3 regions of the Paraburkholderia sp. JHI869 genome follow, and region 1 is predicted to be linked to each of the others. Evidence: predicted binding sites of a transcription regulator. Region 1 holds the regulator's gene; each other region holds the start of a gene.
What was found. The regulator LexA, encoded in region 1, represses DNA repair genes until DNA is damaged. The targets are predictions, from matches to a motif close to ACTGTATNNNNATACAGT.

Region 1 (7,068 bases):
CAGTTCGCCCGGCGGAAAGTCGAGCGACACGTTGTCGAGGGCGGTGAAGTCGCCGAAGCGCTTTTGCAGATTGCTGACGGTGATGCCCATGGTTACTGCTCCCCCACTTGAATCGGTTGGCGCACGGCGCGCGTCGTTGCGTGTTGCGCTGCGCGTTGTGTAACTTGTTGCGCGGCCGCGGGCTGCGGGCCGGCGTAGGCGGGAATGTCATCCGCGCCGCGCAGTTGCGCCGAAAGGCGGCGCTCCGCGAGCAGTTTCAGGCCAAGCGTGACGAGCGCGAGCAACGCGAGCAGCGATGCCACGGCAAACGCCGCCGCGAAGTTGTACTCGTTGTAAAGGATCTCGACGTGCAGCGGCATCGTGTCGGTCTGGCCGCGAATATGGCCCGACACCACCGAAACCGCGCCGAACTCGCCCATCGCGCGCGCATTGCAAAGAATCACGCCGTACAGCAGGCCCCAGCGGATATTGGGCAGCGTCACGCGGCGGAACATCTGCCAGCCCGAGGCGCCCAGCACATGCGCCGCCTCTTCTTCGTCGTTGCCTTGCGCCTGCATCAGCGGAATCAGTTCGCGCGCGACGAACGGGAACGTCACGAAGATCGTGGCGAGTACGATGCCCGGCACAGCGAAGATGATCTGCACGTTATGGTCTTCGAGCCACGGCCCGAGCCAGCCCTGCGCACCGAACAACAGCACGTAGATGAGACCCGAAATCACGGGCGAAACCGAAAACGGCAGGTCGATCAGCGTGGTGAGCAGCGCCTTGCCGCGAAACTCGAACTTGGCGATCGCCCATGAAGCCGCGAGACCGAACGCCAGGTTCAACGGCACCGCGATCGCCGCGGTGATGAGCGTGAGCTTGATCGCGGAGAGCGCATCAGGATCGACGAGCGACGTGAAGTAGAACCCGATGCCCTTCGAAAGCGCCTGCCAGAACACGGCGACGAGCGGCACTACCAAAAAGAGCGCGAGAAACGCGAGCGCGATGCCGGTCAGCAGCCAGCGCACCCAGGCCGCTTCGGTCACAGGATCTGGCCGGCGTGTGCTTCGTTGTTGCGGCAGCGCACTCATTGCACACCTCCCGCGACGGTTGCGCCCACAACGGCATTCGGCGCGCTGCCGGCCGAGACGCCGCGGCTCGTGCGGCGTTGCAAATACCATTGCAGCGAATTGATGAGAAGCAGCATGACGAACGAAACGCAGAGCATCATCACGGCGAGCGCCGTCGCGCCGGCGTAATCGTATTGTTCGAGCTTCGTGATGATGAGGAGCGACGTGATTTCCGACTTCATCGGCACGTTGCCTGCGATGAAGATGACCGAGCCGTACTCGCCCAGCGCGCGCGCGAACGCGAGCGCGAAACCGGTGATCAGCGCCGGCAGCACCGCGGGCAGCACGACGCGGCGAAACGTGAGCCAGCGCGAAGCGCCGAGGCAGGCTGCGGCCTCCTCCTGCTCACGCTCGAAGTCTTCGAGCACCGGCTGCACCGTGCGCACGACGAACGGCAAGCCGATGAAGGTCAGCGCCACGAGCACGCCAAGCGGCGTGAACGCGATCTTCAGCCCGAGCGGCTGCAGGAACTGGCCGATCCAGCCGTTGCCCGCATACACGGCGGCGAGCGAGATGCCTGCCACGGAAGTCGGCAGCGCGAACGGCAGATCGACCAGCGCATCGATCACCCGTTTGAACGGGAACGTATAGCGCACGAGCACCCACGCGAGCAGGAAGCCGAATACCGCATTCATCAGCGCCGCGCCGAGCGCAGCGGTGAACGTGAGCCGGTACGACGCGATCACGCGCGGCGACCACACAGCGCGCACGAACTGGCTCCAGTCGAGCGTCGCCGTCTTGAGGAAAGTGGCGGCAAGCGGAATGAGCACCACGAGGCTCAGGTAAGCCACCGTGATGCCTAGCGTCAAGCCGAATCCAGGCAGCGCACTGGGCTTGCGCAATCGAAACGTTGTCATGCTCATCGTCCAGACATGGGTTGCGCGCTGGGTTCCCAGGCGGCGCGGAAAAGCGCGCCCGTGGGCGCGCTTCGTTGTTATGCGGCCGTGTCGTTATCGACTTCTGACCGGTGCTGCATGACGGCTTACTGCGGCTGATAGATCGAATCGAACACGCCGCCATCCGCGAAATGCGTCTTCTGCGCGTTGGTCCAGCCGCCGAACGTGTCGTCGACCGTGTACAGCTTCAGCTTCGGAAACTTCGCCGTGAGCGCCGCCGGCACCTTGTCCGAACGCGGACGGTAGAAGTTCTTCGCAGCGATCTCCTGGCCCTCTTCGCTATAGAGGAACTGCAGGTAGGCCTCGGCCTCCTTGCGCGTGCCCTTCTTGTCGACGACCTTGTCCACCACGGCAACCGGCGGCTCGGCCAGAATGCTCACCGAAGGCACCACGATCTCGAACTTCTCCGGGCCGAATTCCTTGAGCGAGAGGAATGCTTCGTTCTCCCATGCAATCAGCACATCGCCAATGCCACGCTGCACGAAGCTCGTCGTCGCGCCTCGCGCGCCCGAGTCGAGCACGCCGGCGTTCTTGTAGAGCTTCGAGACGAAGTCCTTCGCCTTCTGCTCGTTGCCGCCCGGCTGGTGCAGCGCATACGCCCACGCCGCGAGATAGTTCCAGCGCGCGCCGCCCGAGGTCTTCGGATTCGGCGTGACGATCGAGACGCCCGGCTTGGTCAGATCGTCCCAGTCCTTGATGTGCTTGGGATTGCCCTTGCGCACGAGAAACACGATGGTCGACGTGTACGGCGAAGCGTTGTCGGGCAGACGCTTTTGCCAGTCCTTCGCGACGATGCCCTTGTTGGCGAGCGCGTCGATGTCCCATGCCAGCGCGAGCGTCACGACGTCGGCTTGCAGGCCGTCGAGCACCGAGCGCGCCTGTGCGCCCGAGCCGCCATGCGACTGCTTGATGGTGAGCGTTTCGCCCGTCTTGCCCTTCCACTGCTTGATGAAGGCCTCATTGATGTCCTGGTACAGCTCGCGCGTCGGATCGTAGGAGACGTTGAGCAGCGATGTATCCGCGTGAGCGGCTACAGGCGCCATTGCCGCCACTGCCGTGACGCCGACGAGCGGCGCAACGCCGATAACCAGTTTTGCCGCCAGTGTTTTCAGCCAGCCCGCGCGCCCCGTATGTGTCGTGCTCATCTATCTGTTCTCCGTTTTCGTGTGTGCTCGTTTGCGCTGAGTGATGAATTGCAGCTAACGATGGAGGCCAGTCTAGCGATCTGCTTACATTATTAAAAATGATGTTTTTTCATTTTTTAATACGCAAAAGTGGTAAGGGCAGAGGAAGTCGCCGCTGGAGCGCGGTTTCGTCCGCACAAACACGGGAAAGCGGCGTGATAGCAACGCTCAATTGATGAACTTCAAGTAACACTTGAAAAGTGGCGAGTACTGTATAAAAATACAGTTACCTGTTCAAACATACAGTGGCGCCATGACCAAACTCACCGCACGACAGCAGCAGGTTTTCGATCTGGTTCGCCGGGCCATCGAGCGCACGGGCTTCCCGCCCACGCGCGCCGAGATCGCGGCGGAACTCGGCTTCAGCTCGGCCAACTCCGCGGAGGAGCATCTGCGCGCGCTGGCGCGCAAGGGCGTGATCGAACTGGCTGCGGGCGCCTCGCGCGGCATCCGCCTCATGCCGGGGCCCGACGACCTGCCGCACCAGTTCACGCTCCCGCACCCGAGCATCATGCAGCTCTCGCTGCCGCTCGTTGGCCGCGTCGCGGCGGGTAGCCCGATCCTCGCGCAAGAGCACATCTCGCAGAACTACATGTGCGACCCGGCGCTCTTCTCGAGCCGCCCCGACTACCTCTTGAAGGTGCGTGGCCTTTCCATGCGCGACGCCGGCATTCTCGACGGCGACTTGCTCGCCGTGCAGAAGAAGGCCGAAGCGAAAGACGGGCAAATCATCGTGGCGCGCCTTGGCGACGACGTCACCGTGAAGCGCCTGAAGCGCCGTCCGAATGGGCTCGAACTGATCGCCGAGAACCCCGATTACGACAATATCTTTGTCGAGGCCGGCAGCGCGGAATTCGCGCTGGAAGGCATTGCGGTCGGCCTGATCCGCCCCACCGAATTCTAAGAAATCCGTCCGCGCGCAGTTCGCACATCGTTTGCGCACAACCTGGAGAGAGTCATGGAACGCCTTGCCCGCTTGCTGCCCTTCCGCCAATTCGGCCGTCTTCGCCACCTCCGTGGCATCGCTTCGTGCGCAGTGCGCGAAGTGCGCGATTCGGCCGCCGCACTGAGCGGCTCGCTCTTCGAAGACTCGCCTGAGATGGTGGCGGCCAGCACGGCCGACTTGCCTGTGTTGCCCTCGGCACAGCCGGCATTTGCGCGCGTTTCGCTCAACAGCACGCTCAACACCGAACAGCCCATGCGCCGTGCGCCCGTGCGCGTCTACCAGGGTCCTTCGCGGCTGATTCTCGTCGGCACGGTTGACGCGGTGTGCAGAGCGATCGACCGCTGCATCGCCGAGCAACAGAGCGACCTGCCTGCAGCGCTGGCGAAGTAAGCACGAGTTGAACCAAAGCGCGGCTCAAATGTGAGAAGAGGTTACGGTCGGGATCGTTTGGCCCGGTTTGCGGTCAACACCGTGTTTGAACGACTTAGCCTATGCCGATGAAGGAATCTCTCTCGACCCCGCGTAAGACCCAAGGCTGGAAGAAGCCCGTCGCGATCACGGTTGCGGTCGCCATGGTGGTTGCCGCGCTTGGCTACGCGTATGCGTCGCCCTATATCGCGGTCAAGCACATGAAAGCCGCCGCTGACGCCCGCGACGCCGTCGCGCTCAACGAGTACGTCGATTACCCAGCGCTGCGTTTGAGCCTCAAGCAGCAGGTTGGCGACGAACTGCATCGGCGCGTCGAGGGGCAGCACAGCAGTAATCCGCTGCTGATCCTCGGCGCCGTGATTGGCGCGGCATTGATCGGTCCGCTCGTGGATGCTTACGCGACACCGGAAGGTGTGGCCGCACTGCTCAGTGGCATGCCGCCGACGGGCAAACCCGGCGACCGGCCGCACGCGCCGCCGCCAGCGGAATCCGGCGCGCAATCGACGCAATCGGCGCAATCCACCCAATCGGCACCGGCGCCCGCCTCGCCGCCCGGCCCTGCAGCATCGGGCAATCCCGCGCCCGAGGCACGGCCGGTTGCCACAGCCGGCTATCGCGGCCTCAACGAATTCGCGCTCACGTGGGACCGCAGCGATACGGGCGAGCACTATGCCGCCATCCTGCAGCGTCACGGGCTGTTTTCGTGGAAACTCTCGGCTGTCGAACTAAACGAAGGAAACGTCTCGAACTGAGACAAATTTGAAGTGAAAGCGGAAACAGGCCGGTTCGTGCGAGCCGGCCTGCTGGATCCGTGCTTGACCCACTAAGCGGCAGCTTGTTGCTGCTTGTCGTCAGCCGCCGACGAACACGCCACCAGAATGCTGCACGACACGCGGTCGAGCAGCGGCGTGTTGCCCGCGCCCATCCACCAGCGCGAAAGTCCCGTGCGGCAGCGGTGCCCCACCACCACGAGGTCGGCATTGAGTTCGTTGGCCAGATTCGCGATTTCGTCGATCGGATGACCGAACGCGAAGTGCCCCTGGGCGCGCACGCCGCGCTCGGTCAGCCAGTCCACGCCTTCCTGAAGGATTTCGCGCGCCGTTTCCTCAAAGCGGCCGCAGGCCACATCGGTCAGCAGGCCGGCGCTCTGGGCGATCGTCGAACGCATGTCGACTACCGAGAGCAGATGCGTTTCGGCCTGTAGATCGAGCGCAAGATCGGCACCGCAACGCAGTGCCTTGCGGCCTTCGCGCGAGCCGTCGTAACAGAGCAGAATTTTTTTATAGCTCGCCATGATCGCTTCTCCCCGCCCGCGTGATTTGCAGGCTGTGCGATTCTCATGATGGTGCGCCGCAATTCCACACGCAAGGGCTGGAAAACGCCAGGTGTGCATCGAATTACGCCAGATACGTTTTCCACTGCGATCGCGTCTTGCGCAATGTTGAATGCTTGCCGCGACATGTATTCCACTCGCCCGACGTCAACCGGCTTCGAAGCGGCGCCCGACCCGCCAGGCGGCAATGCACTAAAATGGGCCGCCTTGTTTCGCGCGATTTGTCGTTCGATGCTTCGTTCGATTCGCGCGACACCCGTTCGACTCACGTTCAACTGGTCCATGCCCGCACCCGCCATCGAATTCGAGCAGGTCATCAAACATTACGGAGACAGGACGGTCGTCAATGGCCTGTCGTTCGACGTCCTCCCCGGCGAATGCTTCGGGCTGCTCGGCCCGAACGGCGCGGGAAAAACCACGACGCTGCGCATGCTGCTCGGCATCGTTTCGCCCGATGCGGGGCGCATCAGCCTGTGCGGCGAACCGGTGCCGGCGCGCGCACGCCACGCACGCCAGCGCGTGGGGGTCGTGCCGCAGTTCGACAATCTCGACCCCGACTTTACCGTCCGCGAGAACCTGCTCGTGTTCGGCCGATACTTCGGCTTGTCCGCTCGCGAAACGCGCGACCTCGTCGCGCCGCTGCTCGAATTCGCGCGCCTCGAGAGCAAGGCCGACGCGCGCGTGGGCGAGCTCTCCGGCGGCATGCGTCGTCGTCTCACGCTTGCGCGCGCGCTCGTGAACGACCCCGACGTGCTCGTGATGGACGAGCCCACCACGGGCCTCGACCCGCAGGCGCGGCATCTGATCTGGGAGCGGCTGCGCTCGCTGCTCGCGCGCGGCAAGACGATTCTGCTCACCACGCATTTCATGGAGGAGGCCGAACGGCTTTGCAATCGCGTCTGCGTGATCGAGGAAGGCCGCAAGATCGCCGAGGGCGCACCCAAGGCGCTGATCGAATCGGAGATCGGCTGCGACGTGATCGAGGTGTACGGCCCGGACCCGGCCTCGCTGCGCGACGAACTCGCAGCCGATGCGAAGCGCACGGAGATTAGCGGCGAGACGCTGTTCTGCTATGTCGACGACCCCGCGCCCGTGCATGCGAAGCTACGGCATCGATCCGATTTGCGCTACCTGCACCGGCCCGCGAATCTCGAAGACGTGTTCCTGC
Region 2 (7,068 bases), 410 kb from region 1:
GTCGCCGATGTCGCCGCGGCGAGCGGCTTCACGGACCAGAGCCATTTCACGCGACACTTCCGGCGTATGTTCGGCGTGCCGCCCGGCCGCTGGCAGTCGTCCTGAACGCGCCGGCGCGCCTCACGCCGCAAGAACGTACAAGCCACGCGCACGGCCGCCCGCTATGCTGTCCCCATGTATCAGGAGGACAGTTTGACCACGCATCCCAGGCCGCATCCCAACCGCTTTGCCGAATTCATCGCCGGCGCGCGCGACACGATCCCCATGATGATCGGCGCCGCGCCCTTCGGCGTGATCTTCGGCACGCTCGTCACCTCGGGCCCGCTCTCGCTGTGGCACGGCCAGTTCATGTCGCTCGCCGTGTTCGCCGGCTCGGCGCAGTTCATCGCGCTCGGGCTGATCGCCTCGCACGCGAGCTTCGCGGTGATTTGGGCCACCACGTTCATCGTGAACCTGCGGCACGTGCTCTACAGCGCGACGCTCGCGCCGTATGTCTCACACCTGCCGCTGCGCTGGCGCCTCGTGCTGGGCGGCCTGCTTACCGATGAGGTCTTCGCCGTCGCGTGGGCGCATTTCCGCCGCCATCCGCCCGGCGACGATGTCTCGCCGTGGCATTTCCTCGGTTCGGGGCTCTCGATGTACCTGAACTGGCAACTCTGGACCGCAGCCGGCCTGCTCTTCGGCGCGGCGTTCCCGGGTTTGCAGTCGCTCGGCCTCGACTTCGCGATGGTCGCGACCTTCATTGCGATCGTCGTGCCGCAGTTGGTTGCCGTGCGCTACTTCGCCGCCGCCGCGACTGCCGGTGCGCTTGCCTTTTTCTGGCAGGGCTGGCCGTACAAGCTCGGGCTGCTCGGCGCCGTGCTCGCTGGCGTGGTCGTGGGTGTCGTCCTCTCGCGCCCGGGTTCGTCACGCGGCGCCCGCGCCGGCAGCGAGTCGCCCCGCAAGTCCCCCACCGTCCAACGCACCGCAGGAGCCGGGCAATGAACTACGTCGTCCTGATTCTCGGCATGGCCCTCATCACCGTGGTCATTCGCACGGCGGTGTTCGTGCTCGGCGACCGACTGGTGTTCCCGCCGCTCGTGCGCACCGCGCTCGGCTTCGTCCCCGTCACGGTGCTCACTGCCATCATCGTGCCGATGGCGGTCTCGCCGCACGGCCAGGGCGCCGAGCTGACCTGGCGCAACCCGCAGCTCGTTGGCGCGCTCGCGGCGATCGTCGTCAGCGCGCTCACGAAGCGCCCGCTCCTCACCATCGCGGTCGGGCTCGGCGTGTTCTTCCTCTGGCAAGGCGTCGTCCTGCGCTAGAGGCGCCCCTCGCCACTCGCGCTCAAGTTTCACCCCGGCCCGCCGTTAAACCCGTCAAGGCCTGCTCTGGCAGGCCACTGCTCGAACGGCGAGAGCGCGCGAGACGCGATACGGAATACACCGGGGTAACCATAATGGGGCACATCACCCTTAACCTGAAGGACGAAACGCTTGCGTCGCTGCGCAAGGACTTCGACGCGTTCCTGCGCGTCTCGCTCAAACTCGACCCGCAGTTCGCCACGCCGGAATTCGAGGATTACCTGCGCGCGAAGCTGCTCGACAACATGACGCCGCTCACGGAGCACGCAGTGCAGCGGCTCCTGCAAGGTGGCCAGTACGCGTGGGCCAAGCGCACGCTGGACAAGGAATTCCCAGAGGTCGTCTCGATCCTGATGCGTCAGGCGGGCGAATTCGGCTTCGGCTTCGCGTCGCGGCCCGAGTGGACGCCCGACGAACTCTCGAAGCAGTGCCGCGACTGGGCGGCGGCCATCGTGAGCGAAGCCCAGGGCGACGACACGCTGGTCGATCCGCTCGCGGCGCAGATCAAGTCAGGCGTGCAGGACATCCAGGCGCTCGAAGAATCGATGCAGACGCCCGCCTGGCGGCTCACGGAGTCGCTGCGCCAGCGTGCGTACGAAGCGAAGATCGGCTGCGAGCAGGCAACGGGCAGCGCCGCGCGCGAGCGTCTGGGCGAACTGCGCGGGCTGCTGAGGCTTGGCGTCACGCATGGCGTGTTTCAGAAGCAGGAAGCGCAACAGATCATGGAATATCTGCGCCTGCTCAAGCCCGAGATTTTCGTCGAGGAGCCCGACGACGTCTTCACGCGCCTGGCCGCGTGGATGCGCAACTTCTTCATGCCGCCGCAACGCGGCACCGCGCGCGAGCAAAGGCGCTGAGCGCTGGCGCGCCCGCCTTCGGGCGGCGCGACGCGTCAACTGCAGAGTCAAGCGTCGCTCGAGCCGCTTGAGCCCCTCGGCGCGCCCCTTAGTCCCACATTCTCCTGAGCTTCGCGGCGATCTCGACCTTCGCCTGCGCGGCAGCGGCGAGTCCCGCCGCGCTTGGCGCGCTCGCCACGGGCGCAGGCGGCCACGCGCACGATTCGAACAGCGGCAGCATGGGCGCGGCGATGAAGCGCGTGCGCGAAGCCCACACGTGCCGGTCGCCCGACGCGACCTGGTTGTGCACGTAAAAGCGCTGCGGCACGACGATATGCAAATCCTCTTTCGCGCGCGTCATCGCCACGTATAGCAGGCGCCGCTCCTCCTCCAGCTCCTCGTCGCTGCCCGCGCCGAGATCGGACGGAATGCAGCCGTCCACGCCGTTGAGCACGAACACGTTGCGCCACTCCTGCCCTTTCGCCGAATGGATCGTCGAGAGGATCAGATAGTCCTCGTCGAGCAGCGGGTCGGCGGATTCGGCGCTCGTGGCGTCGGGCGGATCGAGCGTAAGTTCGGTGAGAAAGCGCTCGCGCGAGGCGTAGGTGCTCGCAATGCTCTCCATCTGCAGCAAGTCGGCGAGACGCACCTGGGCGTCTTCGTGATTGCGCTCCAGATGCGGCTCGTACCAGCGCCGCACGCGCTCGAACTCAGCGGGCCACGGCGTCGAGCGCATGGAGAGGCTGTCGATGAGCGACGCGAACGCGGGCCAGTCCTCGGCGGCGCGCGGCGGCGGCGCGAAGGCCGCGAGCGCCTCGGCGGCGCGATACGCGCCCGTGCACGCGGCCACCTGGTCGAGCAGGCGCGCGGCGTTGGCGGGCCCCACTCCCGGCAGCAGTTGCGTCACGCGAAAGCCCGCCACGCGGTCGAGCGGATTCTCGGCCCAACGCAGCACCGCCAGCACGTCTTTGACATGCGCGGCGTCGAGAAAGCGCAAGCCACCGAATTTCACGAACGGGATATTGCGCCGCGCCAACTCGATTTCGAGCGTCGCGCTGTGGTGCGCCGCGCGAAACAGCACGGCCTGCTGCTTGAGTTTCATGCCCGCTTCACGCGCCTCGAGAATCTGCTCGACGACGTAGCGCGCCTGGGTTGCCTCGTCGGCCACGGTGACGAGGCGCGGGCGCTGTTGCGAGGGGCGGTCGGTCCACAGGTTCTTGGTGAAGCGCTCGGCGGCGGCGTCGATCACGGCGTTCGAGGCTGCGAGGATCGGCGCCGTCGACCGGTAGTTGCGCTCGAGCGTCACCTGGCGCGCGGGCGGATCGAACTGCGCCGGGAAGTCGAGAATGTTGCGCACAGTCGCGCCGCGAAACGAGTAGATCGCCTGGGCGTCGTCGCCGACCACGGTCAGGCCGCGGCCGTCGGGCTTGAGCGCGAGCAGGATCGAGGCCTGCAGGCGGTTGGTGTCCTGGTATTCGTCGACGAGGATGTGGTCGAAACGGCCCGCGAGATCGGCGGCGATGGCCGGCTCCGCGGCCATGTGCGCCCAGTAGAGCAGCAGGTCGTCGTAGTCGAGGACGTTCTGCTTCTGCTTGGCGTCCACGTAGGCCGCGAACAGCGCGCGCAATTGCGGCTCCCATTCGAGGCACCACGAGAACGAGCGGTTGAGCACGTTGGCGAGCGAGTCGCCGGTGTTGACCGCGCGCGAATAGATCGCGAGGCAAGTCGATTTCGAGGGAAAGCGCTTTTCCTTCGCCGAGAAACCCAGTTCGTGGCGCACGAGATTCATGAGATCCGCGGAATCCTCGCGGTCGTTGATCGTGAACGCCGGCGACAAGCCGATGTGATCCGCGTATTCGCGCAAGAGGCGCGCGCCCACGCCGTGGAACGTGCCCGCCCAGGTGAGCCCCTGCGCAAGTACGGCGGCCGCGCCTGGCGCGCTGGCGGCAATGCGCGCCACACGCCGGGTCATTTCCTGCGCGGCGCGCCGCGAGAACGTGAGCAGCAGGATGCGGTGCGGGTCGGCGCCGCCAGCGATCAAATGCGCGACGCGGTGCGCGAGCGTATTCGTCTTGCCCGACCCGGCACCCGCGATCACGAGCAGCGGGCCCGGCAGCGCCGAGCCCGGCGCGTAGCCCGCTTCGCCGCCGTGCTGGACGGCCTCGCGCTGTGCGTCGTTGAGTTTCTCGAGCCACGCGGATACGGCGTTGGCCGCGTCGGCGCGCGCCCGGCTGGCATCGGAGACGGAGGAATCGGCAACGGAAACAGTGGACACGGCGGGCGCTGGGACGATGAACGTGGCGAATCGGAAAGGGGCGACGCACACTGTATATCCATACACCCCTCATCCGCAAGCGCCTGATTCCATGGCGATCTGGCGGGATTTAACGACAATGCCGCAGCGCGTTTCGCCATCGCCTTCGTGAGGAAGCCGTCAGGCAAAACGGCGGCGCCCGTTGCCGGACGCCGCCGCTAGAGGCCCTGCCAAAAGCCAGCGCCCAACGCGCAGGCGCCACCGGCATCAGCCGTTCGTTACTGCGACTGGCCGCCCTGCTGCTGGGCCGACATGCCGTTCATCTGATCCTTCATCTCCGAATCGTTGGCCTGACGGTCGGCCTTGTGGTTAATCTTCGCGTCCTTCACCTGCGCCTTGTACTGCGACTTCGCCTGCTTCTTCGCGTCGCCGTACTCGGCATTTGCCGACTTCTTCGCGCTGCGGTATTCGGCGTTCGCCGCCGCGTTCGCGTTGCGCTTTTGCACCAGCGGGTCGGCTGACTGCGGCGCGGTCATATTTTGCGGCGCGGGAGCCGGTTGCGCGATGCCCGCGGCCGCCGGCGCCTGGCTCGGCACCTGAGCATTCATCTGGCCCGGCATCTGACCGGGAGCCGCACCCGGCGCCATAGCCGGCGCGCCGGAAGGCGCCATCGTGGGGGCTTCGCCGGCCTGTGTCGCGCCCTGGGTCGCGTTTTGTGCATACGCGCCCTGCGCGAATACGGCGGCAGTGGTCACGGTGGCAAAAGCAGCGGTAGCAGTAAGCAGCTTGCGAATCTGGGTCATGGCGTATCCTCTTTGCAGTGGTTCCGAAGGCGCTTGTGCAGCGGGCAAGCCCGCCTCAGCCGCGCCCCCGCTCGATGGAGCCGCGTATGAAAAACTTCAGCGGCGCTGTCGATCCGGGTGAAACCATTTTGGTATGAAGATCGCCGCCGGGTCCCGCGACGTTACTCAACGTTTCATTTACTGACGAATTCATAACATCCGGCCCCGAGATGTGACAGACGCTGCGGCAAGCCCGCCATCGCTTATGATGCTCACCCTTCGCGCGCTTGCCGCACGCCTTTCGAATTTCAATCCGCCATGCCCAACCTCGATTTCACGCTGACCGGCGACTACGTCGAACTGCACAACCTCCTCAAGATCACCGGCCTCGCGGACAGCGGCGGCTCGGCCAAGCAGATCGTCGCCTCGGGCGCGGTGAAGGTGGACGGCGAAGTCGAACTGCGCAAGACCTGCAAGATCCGCGCGGGTCAGGCGGTGCTGCTGGGCGACACGCGCATTGCCATCAAGGCAGCTGAGTGAACTTTCTCGGACGCGCCAGTAATGCACCAGATTTGAGCATCTGGATCGACAAGGTCGCTGTCTCGCAATAAGCTTTCAGTTTCGACAGACGAACCTGGCCGTGCGGCGCGCTTTTCGCGCCGCTTGTTTTTCATGACTCGAACCACGCTTTCCCGCCGCTCCGTTTCCGCGCCGCCCACGCTGCGCCGTCATGCCGCCGATACCGCCCGCCTCGCCGGCCCGCTCGCGATCGCCCAGCTTTCGCAGATGGCAATGAGCGTGACCGACACGGTCCTGCTAGGCTCCCTCGGCGCCGACGCGCTCGCCGCGGGCGGCCTCGGCGCGAACATGTTCTTCGTGGTGGTGACGGTGCTGCAAGGCGTGCTGACATCGGTGAGCGTGAGCGTCGCGCAGGCGCGCGGCGCCGACAACGAAAGCCACGTGCCGCACATCTATTGGACCGGCTTTGCGCTGTCCCTGCTGCTGTCGGTGCCGGCGTTCGCGCTGCTGTCGTTCGCCGAGCCGATCCTGCGTGCGCTCGGGGAGCCGACGCTGCTCGCGCATCACATCGGCGAGTACACGGCCGTGCTGCGCTGGGGCGCGCCCGCCAGCCTCATCGGCGTGGGGCTCATGCGCTCGTTCCTGCCCGCCATCGGCGCGGCGCGGCGCCTCCTGTGGGTGTCGATTGCGTGCGTGTTCATCAACGGCTTTCTGAACTACGGGCTGATCCACGGCGCGTGGAGCCTGCCGCGCCTGGGCTTTCTCGGCTCGGCGGTGGCCACGACCATCACCGTGTGGCTCACCGCGTTCGTGCTGATGGCGCTGCTGCACCTGCGGCCGTCGCACCAGCATTTCGTTGCCGCGCGTCGGCCTACCGCGCCGCTGATGGGCGAACTCTTCACGATCGGCTGGCCGGTTGCGATCACCTACGCCGTGGAAGCGACGCTCTTTCTCGCCACCGGCCTGCTCGCGGGCCTGCTCGGCGAGACGCCGCTCGCGGCGCACCAGATCGCGCTGAACGTGGCTTCCGTCACCTTCATGGTGCCGCTCGCGATCGGCCAGGCGGCCAACGTGCGCGTGGGCTACTGGTCGGGCGCGGGCGTGCCGCGCGCGGCTCGCCATGCGGGCTTCGTCGCGCTCGCGCTCGGCGTCGGCTTCATGACGCTCTCGGCGCTCGTGATGGTGCTCGCGCCGCACTGGATCGTCGGGCTCTACCTGCATCTCGACGACCCGGCCAACGCGCACACGGTCTCGCTCGCGGCCACGCTGCTCGGCGTCGCGGCGATCTTCCAGATCGTCGACGGCGCGCAGACCGTGGGTTCGGGCTGCCTGCG
Region 3 (7,068 bases), on a different contig from region 1:
ATCCAGTCTTTCTGATGCTCTCCCGTGCAACGAGCGTAGCGCCGATCCTGTGCGGCGTCGCGCTCATCAGCATCATGATGGCATTCAGCGCCGTAGCGGTCAGTCTGCTGGTGCTCGAAGCGCTGCCCGCCAGGGTGCGCGCGAGCGGCATGGCAGTTTCGCATGCGTTGAGCGTCGCATTGTTCGGCAGCACGGCTCAGTTCATCGTGACCGGGTTGATCAAGTGGACCGGTGACCCTCTGTCTGCGGCCTGGTATGTAGCGCCGGCGTGTATGGTGAGCTTTTGTGCACTCATGCTCTTCAAGGAACGGCGCGTCAAAACATGAACGTGTCATGCACGCATCGACGCTTGCCACCGCGACTGAATCCTCTTGCTGGCTAGAGCCCGAAAATCCTGAGGCGCCATGTCGTAGGCACGGCGAAAGGCGCGCGTGAAATCGGAGGCGCTTTTGAAGCCGAGTCCGTAGGCAATTTCGATCACCGCGACGTGCGGATAGCAGATCAGCTCATCGGCCGCGCGGCGTAGCCTCAGGTTTCGGATATAAGCGCCAAGCCCGCCTTCGTGCTGAAACAGGCGATACAGGGTTGGGCGGGTAAGTTGAAGCGCATTGAGCACGCTTTCAGGCGAGAGGTCACTTTCAGTGAGGTGCGCCTGAATATAGCGCCGTACCTGACCGAACATGGCAGCCCGAGCTGCAGCGCGCGCGTCGCCGCTCAGGCCCGCCTGCCGTCCAAACGCTGCGACAAGGAGTTCCGCCGCCGCGCGTATTGCGCCGTCCACTTCCGAGGCATTCAGGCTCGCGATTCTCCGGCTGAGCGTCGCAACGTGATCGATGATCAGTGGCACGAGCGGCATCGATGTGTGGAGCATACGGCCATGGACGGCCTCCGGATCAGGAAAGACTTCCTGCACCAACGCAGCCGGCACGAAAAAGGTGATGACCCTGCATGCCAGGCGTTGCATTCGAATGGGTTGGTTCATATCGAGTGCAAGGATGCTGGCGGGCGATTGCGCGCTATCGCGCTGCGAGGTGCGCACGGTGACGTTCTGAACGGCACCCTCCAGAAACACGTGAAAGACGAAGTCGCGTACCCGGTCTGTCGAGATCCGCGTCTGTGAGCGCTCGAGCATGAGGAGGTCCGACCGGCAGTCCGTAAATACAAGGTCGCCCACCTGATAGCGGTCGATTGAAGCCTGAAACGGCTTCTCGAGGTCGGATCGCGAGGGCAGCACGTCGATAAGATGACCCACCCGATCCCGCCAGGCGAGCAAGCGCCGTTGTGGCGGTTCGCCCCGCACGCTGAAATGATTGTGGGCAATGCCGTGATCAAGCGGACGGAAGGCATCGACCGTGGGTACGCGGGAGGTCATGTGGAGAAGCCTTTGCTGAAATGCGCCTGAAAGTCTTCTGGAATAGACGCACTGAGAATCTAACCGAAAATCTGCCCGTCGTGAATTTTTTGAAAAGACCTGCTTCGAATCGAGGAAAGTCAGCGATCGAAAGGCAACTCGCACTGCGTTGGGACTGCGGCAGATGCGGTAGTCGAGGCGGGCTCAAGAGAGCCAATGCGTACACCGATGAGGCGGATCCTCCGATCCAGCGACACCCGCTTCAGGCATTCGCCGACGGCTCGCCGGATAGCCACGGCATCCGCCACCGGTTCCGGGAGAGAGAGGTCGCGAGTAACGATCTTGAAGTCGGCGAACTTGATTTTCAGGCCTACCGTTCGGCCGCGATACCCTTTGCGCTGAAGATCCTCCGTGACCCGCTCGCAAAGACGTGTCAGCGCCGGCGTCAGGGTGGCGCGGTCGCGGGTGACATGCATGTCGCGCTCGAACGTGGTTTCCCGGCTCATGGACTTGGGTTCCGAGGAAACCACGACGGCGCGCTCGTCGAGGCCTCGTGCGATTCTGGCCAGCCACGCGGCGTACGTTCGCCCGAAGTGTTCCTGCAATAGCCCGAGGTCCGCCGAAGCCAGTTCGCCGACCGTTACGATCCCAATGCTCGCCAGACGCTCGCTTGCACGCGGGCCGATTCCATTGACTTTCTTTGCCGGAAGCGGCCAGATGCGCGACTCGAGGTCCTCCATCGTGAGTATCGTGAGACCGTTCGGCTTGTCCAGTTCCGAGCCGATTTTGGCGAGCAGCTTGTTCGGTGCGATGGCAATAGAGCAAGTGAGGCGGGTCGCCTCGTGCACCGCCGCCTTGATCCGGCTGCCGAGTTCGCGCGATTCGCCATCGATGCCTGTGATGTCGATATAGATCTCGTCGATGCCGCGGTCTTCGATCTGGTCCGTGAACGTGCGAACCGCATCCTTGAATTGCCGCGAATAGCGCCGGTACGAATCAAAATCGGTAGGCAGGAGAATGGCGTCGGGCGCGAGCTGCGCGGCCTTCATCATGCCCATTGCAGAGAAAACGCCGAGGGCGCGTGCTTCGTAGGTGGAAGTCGTGACGACACCGCGGCCCACATAGTCGCGCAGCCGGGCAAAGCGGCGCGTGCCGTCGGCCAGGACTTCTGGTGCCGCATTGCGTCCGCCGCCGATCACGACGGGTTTGCCGCGCAATTCGGGGTAGCGCAGCAGTTCAACGGACGCATAAAAGGCGTCCATGTCGAGATGCGCAATGCGGCGTGGTCGGTGGCTTGTCACGTTGCAATTACTGTGGATTCGGCCGGGCGGCCCCTGAGCGTTAGCGCCGTAATGCAGTGCCCGAACGCTGATGCCATACAAAGTACTGTATGTTTGCACAGTATTCTACCGCATGCTCCCGGCCGCGCCGCGAACTTCCTTCGGCGAGAAAGGATCGTCGTTGTGTCGCGCCAACGGGGGGATTTCGATGATCAATTCGAACGTGCGCGAGAGTGCGAGAGGGTGCGCGAGGATGCAGACAACGAGTAAGAAAAAAGACGGATCGAAGTGGAGGGACGAGCAACGCTAATCGGGAGTGTGCGTTTTATTGTGTCGGAGCGATCGGTGCGGTTCGGCTCGAAAGACGGGATAGCGAGGAAGCTATTCGCGACGATGCTTATGAGCGCAATTCGAACGCGGTGTTTCGTGAGTTGATCTGAAATAGACAGTAATCTTTCTCACTGCGGGATCAAAGTAATTCGGCACTAAACGTTGTATTCGTCGTCCAATGTGGCATAGTGCGAAAAACTATCTTTTCAAAGGAAAAACCACGAATGGCTACGCTCCAATCAATTCAGGCAAGAATCGCAAAGCTGCAGGCTCAAGCAGAATCGCTGGCGACAACGAAATCGACGGTGGTGCTCGAGAAGATTCGCGGCCTGATGGACAAACACGCAGTGACTCTGGCCGATATTGAAGCATTCGTTGGCAAACGGCGCGGCCGCAAGCCGGGAACGGCCGTTGCGGCGAAGCAGGGCTCGTCGGCTGCGAAATATGTCGATCCGAAAACTGGCGCGACCTGGACTGGCCACGGCCGTGCGCCTGCATGGATCGCCAATGCAAAGGACCGAAGCAAGTTCCTGATTGCAGGCGGCGCACCGAAATCGGCTGCTGCTGTGAAAACGCCTAAGGCGGGTAACTACGTGCGCGGACCGCAGCCGCCGAAATATCGCGACCCGAAAACCGGCGCGACGTGGTCCGGCCGTGGTACCGCACCGGCATGGCTCGCTGGCGCGAAGGATCGGTCGAAGTTTTTGATTGAAAAGGCTGAACCTGTGGCAAAGACGGCGAAGACGGCCAAGGCGGCCAAAGCGCCGGCAGCGAAGAAAGCCGCTGCGAAAAAGAATACGGCAACCAGGAAGGCGGCTGCCAGGAAGGTTTCGGTGAAGACGGCAGCGCCGGCACGCAAGGCTGCTGCGAAGAACGGTGCAGCGGCGAAATCACCTGTCACACGAAAGGCCCGTGCGCCGAAGCTCGTGGTGAAGTCAGCGGCGCCTGCTGAGGTTGCCGCGCCCCAGCAGACCACTGAAGCAGCGACCACGGCCGCTGCAGCCTAAGCGCCAAGTACCGGGCCCTGGAAGTGTGCTTCCGGCCCGGTTCAATCCTGGCTCCGCCTGGCGCGAACCTCTTGAATACATGCACGGTTGCCGGCATTGACGTGGGCGGGGACAAGAAGGGCTGCCATCTGGTCGTTCTGGAAGGCAATCGCGCTTTCCGGCCTGCGGATGCGAAAACACCGCAAGAGATGCTGCAAGCGTGCCTCGAGTACGGCGTCCAGGCCGTCGGCATCGACGCGCCGTGCCAATGGAGTGTTGAAGGCGAAGGGCGGCTCGCGGAGAGGGAACTTGCGAGTCAACGCATCTTTTCCTTTGCCACGCCAACTCGAAAACGGGCAGATGAGAGCCCGAGTCGCTTCTACCGGTGGATGTTCAACGGAGAGGCGATTTACGAAGCCTTTTCTTCCGCTTATCCGCTCCTGGCAACCCGCGATTTCAAGGGCGGCCGTGTTAGCTTCGAAACGTTTCCCCATGCGGTGACCTGTGCTCTCAGGGGCAAGGAGGGAACGTCTGCGAAGGAGAAGCGCCGGCAGCGGCCGAAGGTGCTCGAAGACGCGAAGATCGACGCTTCAAGCTTGAAATCGATTGACGACGTCGATGCCGCGCTGTGTGCGCTGACCGCAAGATACCTGGTCGAGGGGCGGACGTTTGCCTACGGCGATGTGCGAGGCGGTTTCATTCATGTACCGATTCCATCGTAAGTGAATACGTGAAATCAATTACTTAGCATGACTATTTATTGACGAGACCAATGCTTGCCGAATTCAATTTTCTGACCCTTCGCCTGCGTGGCGGCACCCAATAGGAGGCAAGGGCATGTGCCAGTCGGCTATAGTGGAGTGAGGTGAACATCCCCTCTACCGATTGATGGAGGGGCGGGCTTGTTTGTCACAAGGGCAATAACGGTAATGGACTCGAGCACCGAATTTTCCTATTTCGCGTACGGCTCCAACATGTCGGTACGACGCCTCGTCGTGAGGCTTCCGTCAGCAAGGGTGGTCACCACGGGGTTCGTGACTGGCTACAAGCTCACGTTCGACAAATTGAGCAAAAAGGATGGCTCGGGAAAATGCGATTGTGAGTACACCGGAAACGCCAATGACCGGGTCTATGGCGTCATTTTCTCGGTGGTGCGTGGCGAAAGGGAGGCGCTCGACGGATTCGAAGGGGCAGGTAAGGGCTACGAGCCTTTGAGTGTCCGGGTCGAGACCGCAGCCGTCGGAGTGTATGCACTGACTTACGTCGCCACGAAGAAACAAACTGGCCTGCAGCCGTACCACTGGTACAAGCAACATGTATTGGTGGGCGCGAGGGAGGCAAACTTGCCCGAAGATTACGTGCGGGCCATTGAGGCAATTGTCTCTATCGACGACCCTGACTCTGCGCGAACCGAGTCGGAGCTTCGGGCTTACTCGGCTACTTGATTAGCCCGCGGCCTCGCAATCAAAGTTGTCCGGGGTACTCCGCCACGCAGCAGTCTGTTTACCTGCGAGACCCAGGGAAGCGGAGCCCCGTTGGCCGTGTTAATAGCGGTGGTAGTAACCGCCTGCAGGTACAACGATGCAGCCGCTCAACGCGGTTCCGAGACATACAGCCAGCAGCGCCAGCGCTAAAATTCGTTTCATACATTCCTCACTTGTCGGTAGTAGAGGCAATATATTTGGAGCGCAAATTACGGGTGTGTTTGTGTGTAACGAGACGTGTAATCTGCAACATCTGCCCGTTCACGAATGCTCCCGGTCGCCCTGTCTCACGCGAAATATCCGGTTTCAGAACTCACAACTCTTCAGTCAACATCGTGGTCGTCCGTGCCGTTGAGGAGGTGAACGGCGAGAAGCCGTCCCTTCAACGGAATCGGAGACGAACATGCACAACGTTGTCTACAGAATCGCGGCGGTTACTGTACTTGCTTTGTCATTCGCGGGCACCGCGTCGGCGCAGACTCACTGGGATGCAACGCACCCACGTCGCGCAGAAGTCAATCACCGCCTGGCGAATCAGGACCGACGCATTCACCAGGAAGTGCGCGAAGGGGAAATGTCGCACGCCAGGCGGCGAGACTCCATCGAGACGACCATCAGATTCGGCAAGAGGAGCGCGATATGGCAAGCCAGAACGGCAGCCATATCAGCCGGCGAGAGGACTACGTGCTAAACCAGCAGGAGAATCACGTGAGCCGACAAATCGGCCAGTGACGTTTTCGCCGACGGTAAGCAAGCCTCGAACTGGGGAAGCCGATTCGCTCTCCCCAGCCTCGGCAGCCCTCACGAGCCGAAGGGGAACATGAAAAGCACGATTGAAAAGTCTCAGCGCCGCGGCCGATTTCTCAGGAAAGTCGCGTTTGCGAGGGATAGGGCAGACCAGCATCGCTTGTGACAGGGCAAGAATCGCTTGTCGCCCACCAACATCTGTCCCGACTTGCAACATCAGGCAACACGAGTGGTAACATTTGTTGTCACCCACTGCCCGAGCGACGCATGCCAGACAGTTTCGACCAGCTCGCCGCGCTGATCCGCGCGCGTTTCTCCGACTTGAGCCCCCAGTTCCAGACTGGGGCCGCCTTTTTGCTCGACCACCCCGACGAAGTGGCGGTCTCGTCCATGCGCAAGGTCGCCGAGCGCGCGAACGTGCAACCCGCTTCACTCGTGCGGCTTTCCCAGCAACTGGGCTTTCCTGGCTGGAACGAGCTGCGCGACCTGTTCGTCGCGCGGGTACGCACGCGGCCGGAGCCGCTTTCCTCGCGGGCCCGTACGCTCGTGGCGGGCAGCGCGAAGGACGGTCTTGCGCGCGACCTGCTCGTGGCGCAGCAGCACAATCTGGAGGCGAGCGCCGCCCACAACACACGTTCGATGGTCGAGGCGGCGCGCGTCCTGCGCCGCGCGAAGCATGTGCACGTGGCGGGCTTTCGCTCGTGCTATGCGGTGGCGTTCGGGCTCGTCTACGGTTACCGGCTGTTCCGGCCTTCGGTCTCGCTGCTGAATGGCGAGGCAGGCACACTGGAGATGCAGTTGCTTGGCATCGAGCGCGACAGCGCAACGATTGTTGTCAGCTTCGCGCCGTACTCGGTCGAGGCGGTGCGCGTGGCCGAGGCCGCGCTCGC

Region 2: VSR72_RS08860 (ATP-dependent helicase) is a predicted target of LexA. The motif match lies at 4,504-4,521, and genes of this name have one in related genera.
Region 3: dinB (DNA polymerase IV) is a predicted target of LexA. The motif match lies at 2,737-2,754, and genes of this name have one in related genera.

Annotation. Positions count from the first base shown of each region.
Region 1 covers NZ_JAYMSC010000003.1:117,435-124,502, forward strand. Annotated here, with positions in the region: gene VSR72_RS06950 (sulfate ABC transporter ATP-binding protein) at 1-90, opposite strand, end outside; gene cysW (sulfate ABC transporter permease subunit CysW) at 93-1,073, opposite strand; gene cysT (sulfate ABC transporter permease subunit CysT) at 1,070-1,969, opposite strand; gene VSR72_RS06965 (sulfate ABC transporter substrate-binding protein) at 2,095-3,153, opposite strand; gene lexA (transcriptional repressor LexA) at 3,446-4,096, shown strand; gene VSR72_RS06975 (hypothetical protein) at 4,151-4,528, shown strand; gene VSR72_RS06980 (DUF2939 domain-containing protein) at 4,636-5,319, shown strand; gene VSR72_RS06985 (universal stress protein) at 5,391-5,861, opposite strand; gene nodI (nodulation factor ABC transporter ATP-binding protein NodI) at 6,183-7,068, shown strand, end outside.
Region 2 covers NZ_JAYMSC010000003.1:531,418-538,485, forward strand. Annotated here, with positions in the region: gene VSR72_RS08840 (AraC family transcriptional regulator) at 1-105, shown strand, start outside; gene VSR72_RS08845 (AzlC family ABC transporter permease) at 175-984, shown strand; gene VSR72_RS08850 (AzlD domain-containing protein) at 981-1,304, shown strand; gene VSR72_RS08855 (DUF4088 family protein) at 1,439-2,200, shown strand; gene VSR72_RS08860 (ATP-dependent helicase) at 2,289-4,454, opposite strand; gene VSR72_RS08865 (hypothetical protein) at 4,712-5,236, opposite strand; gene VSR72_RS08870 (RNA-binding S4 domain-containing protein) at 5,534-5,755, shown strand; gene VSR72_RS08875 (MATE family efflux transporter) at 5,888-7,068, shown strand, end outside.
Region 3 covers NZ_JAYMSC010000002.1:34,208-41,275, reverse strand. Annotated here, with positions in the region: gene VSR72_RS03520 (MFS transporter) at 1-326, shown strand, start outside; gene VSR72_RS03515 (AraC family transcriptional regulator) at 332-1,372, opposite strand; gene dinB (DNA polymerase IV) at 1,492-2,652, opposite strand; gene VSR72_RS03505 (H-NS family nucleoid-associated regulatory protein) at 3,186-3,968, shown strand; gene VSR72_RS03500 (DUF429 domain-containing protein) at 4,040-4,669, shown strand; gene VSR72_RS03495 (gamma-glutamylcyclotransferase family protein) at 4,877-5,392, shown strand; partial or broken gene VSR72_RS03490 (hypothetical protein) at 5,835-6,163, shown strand; gene VSR72_RS03485 (MurR/RpiR family transcriptional regulator) at 6,446-7,068, shown strand, end outside.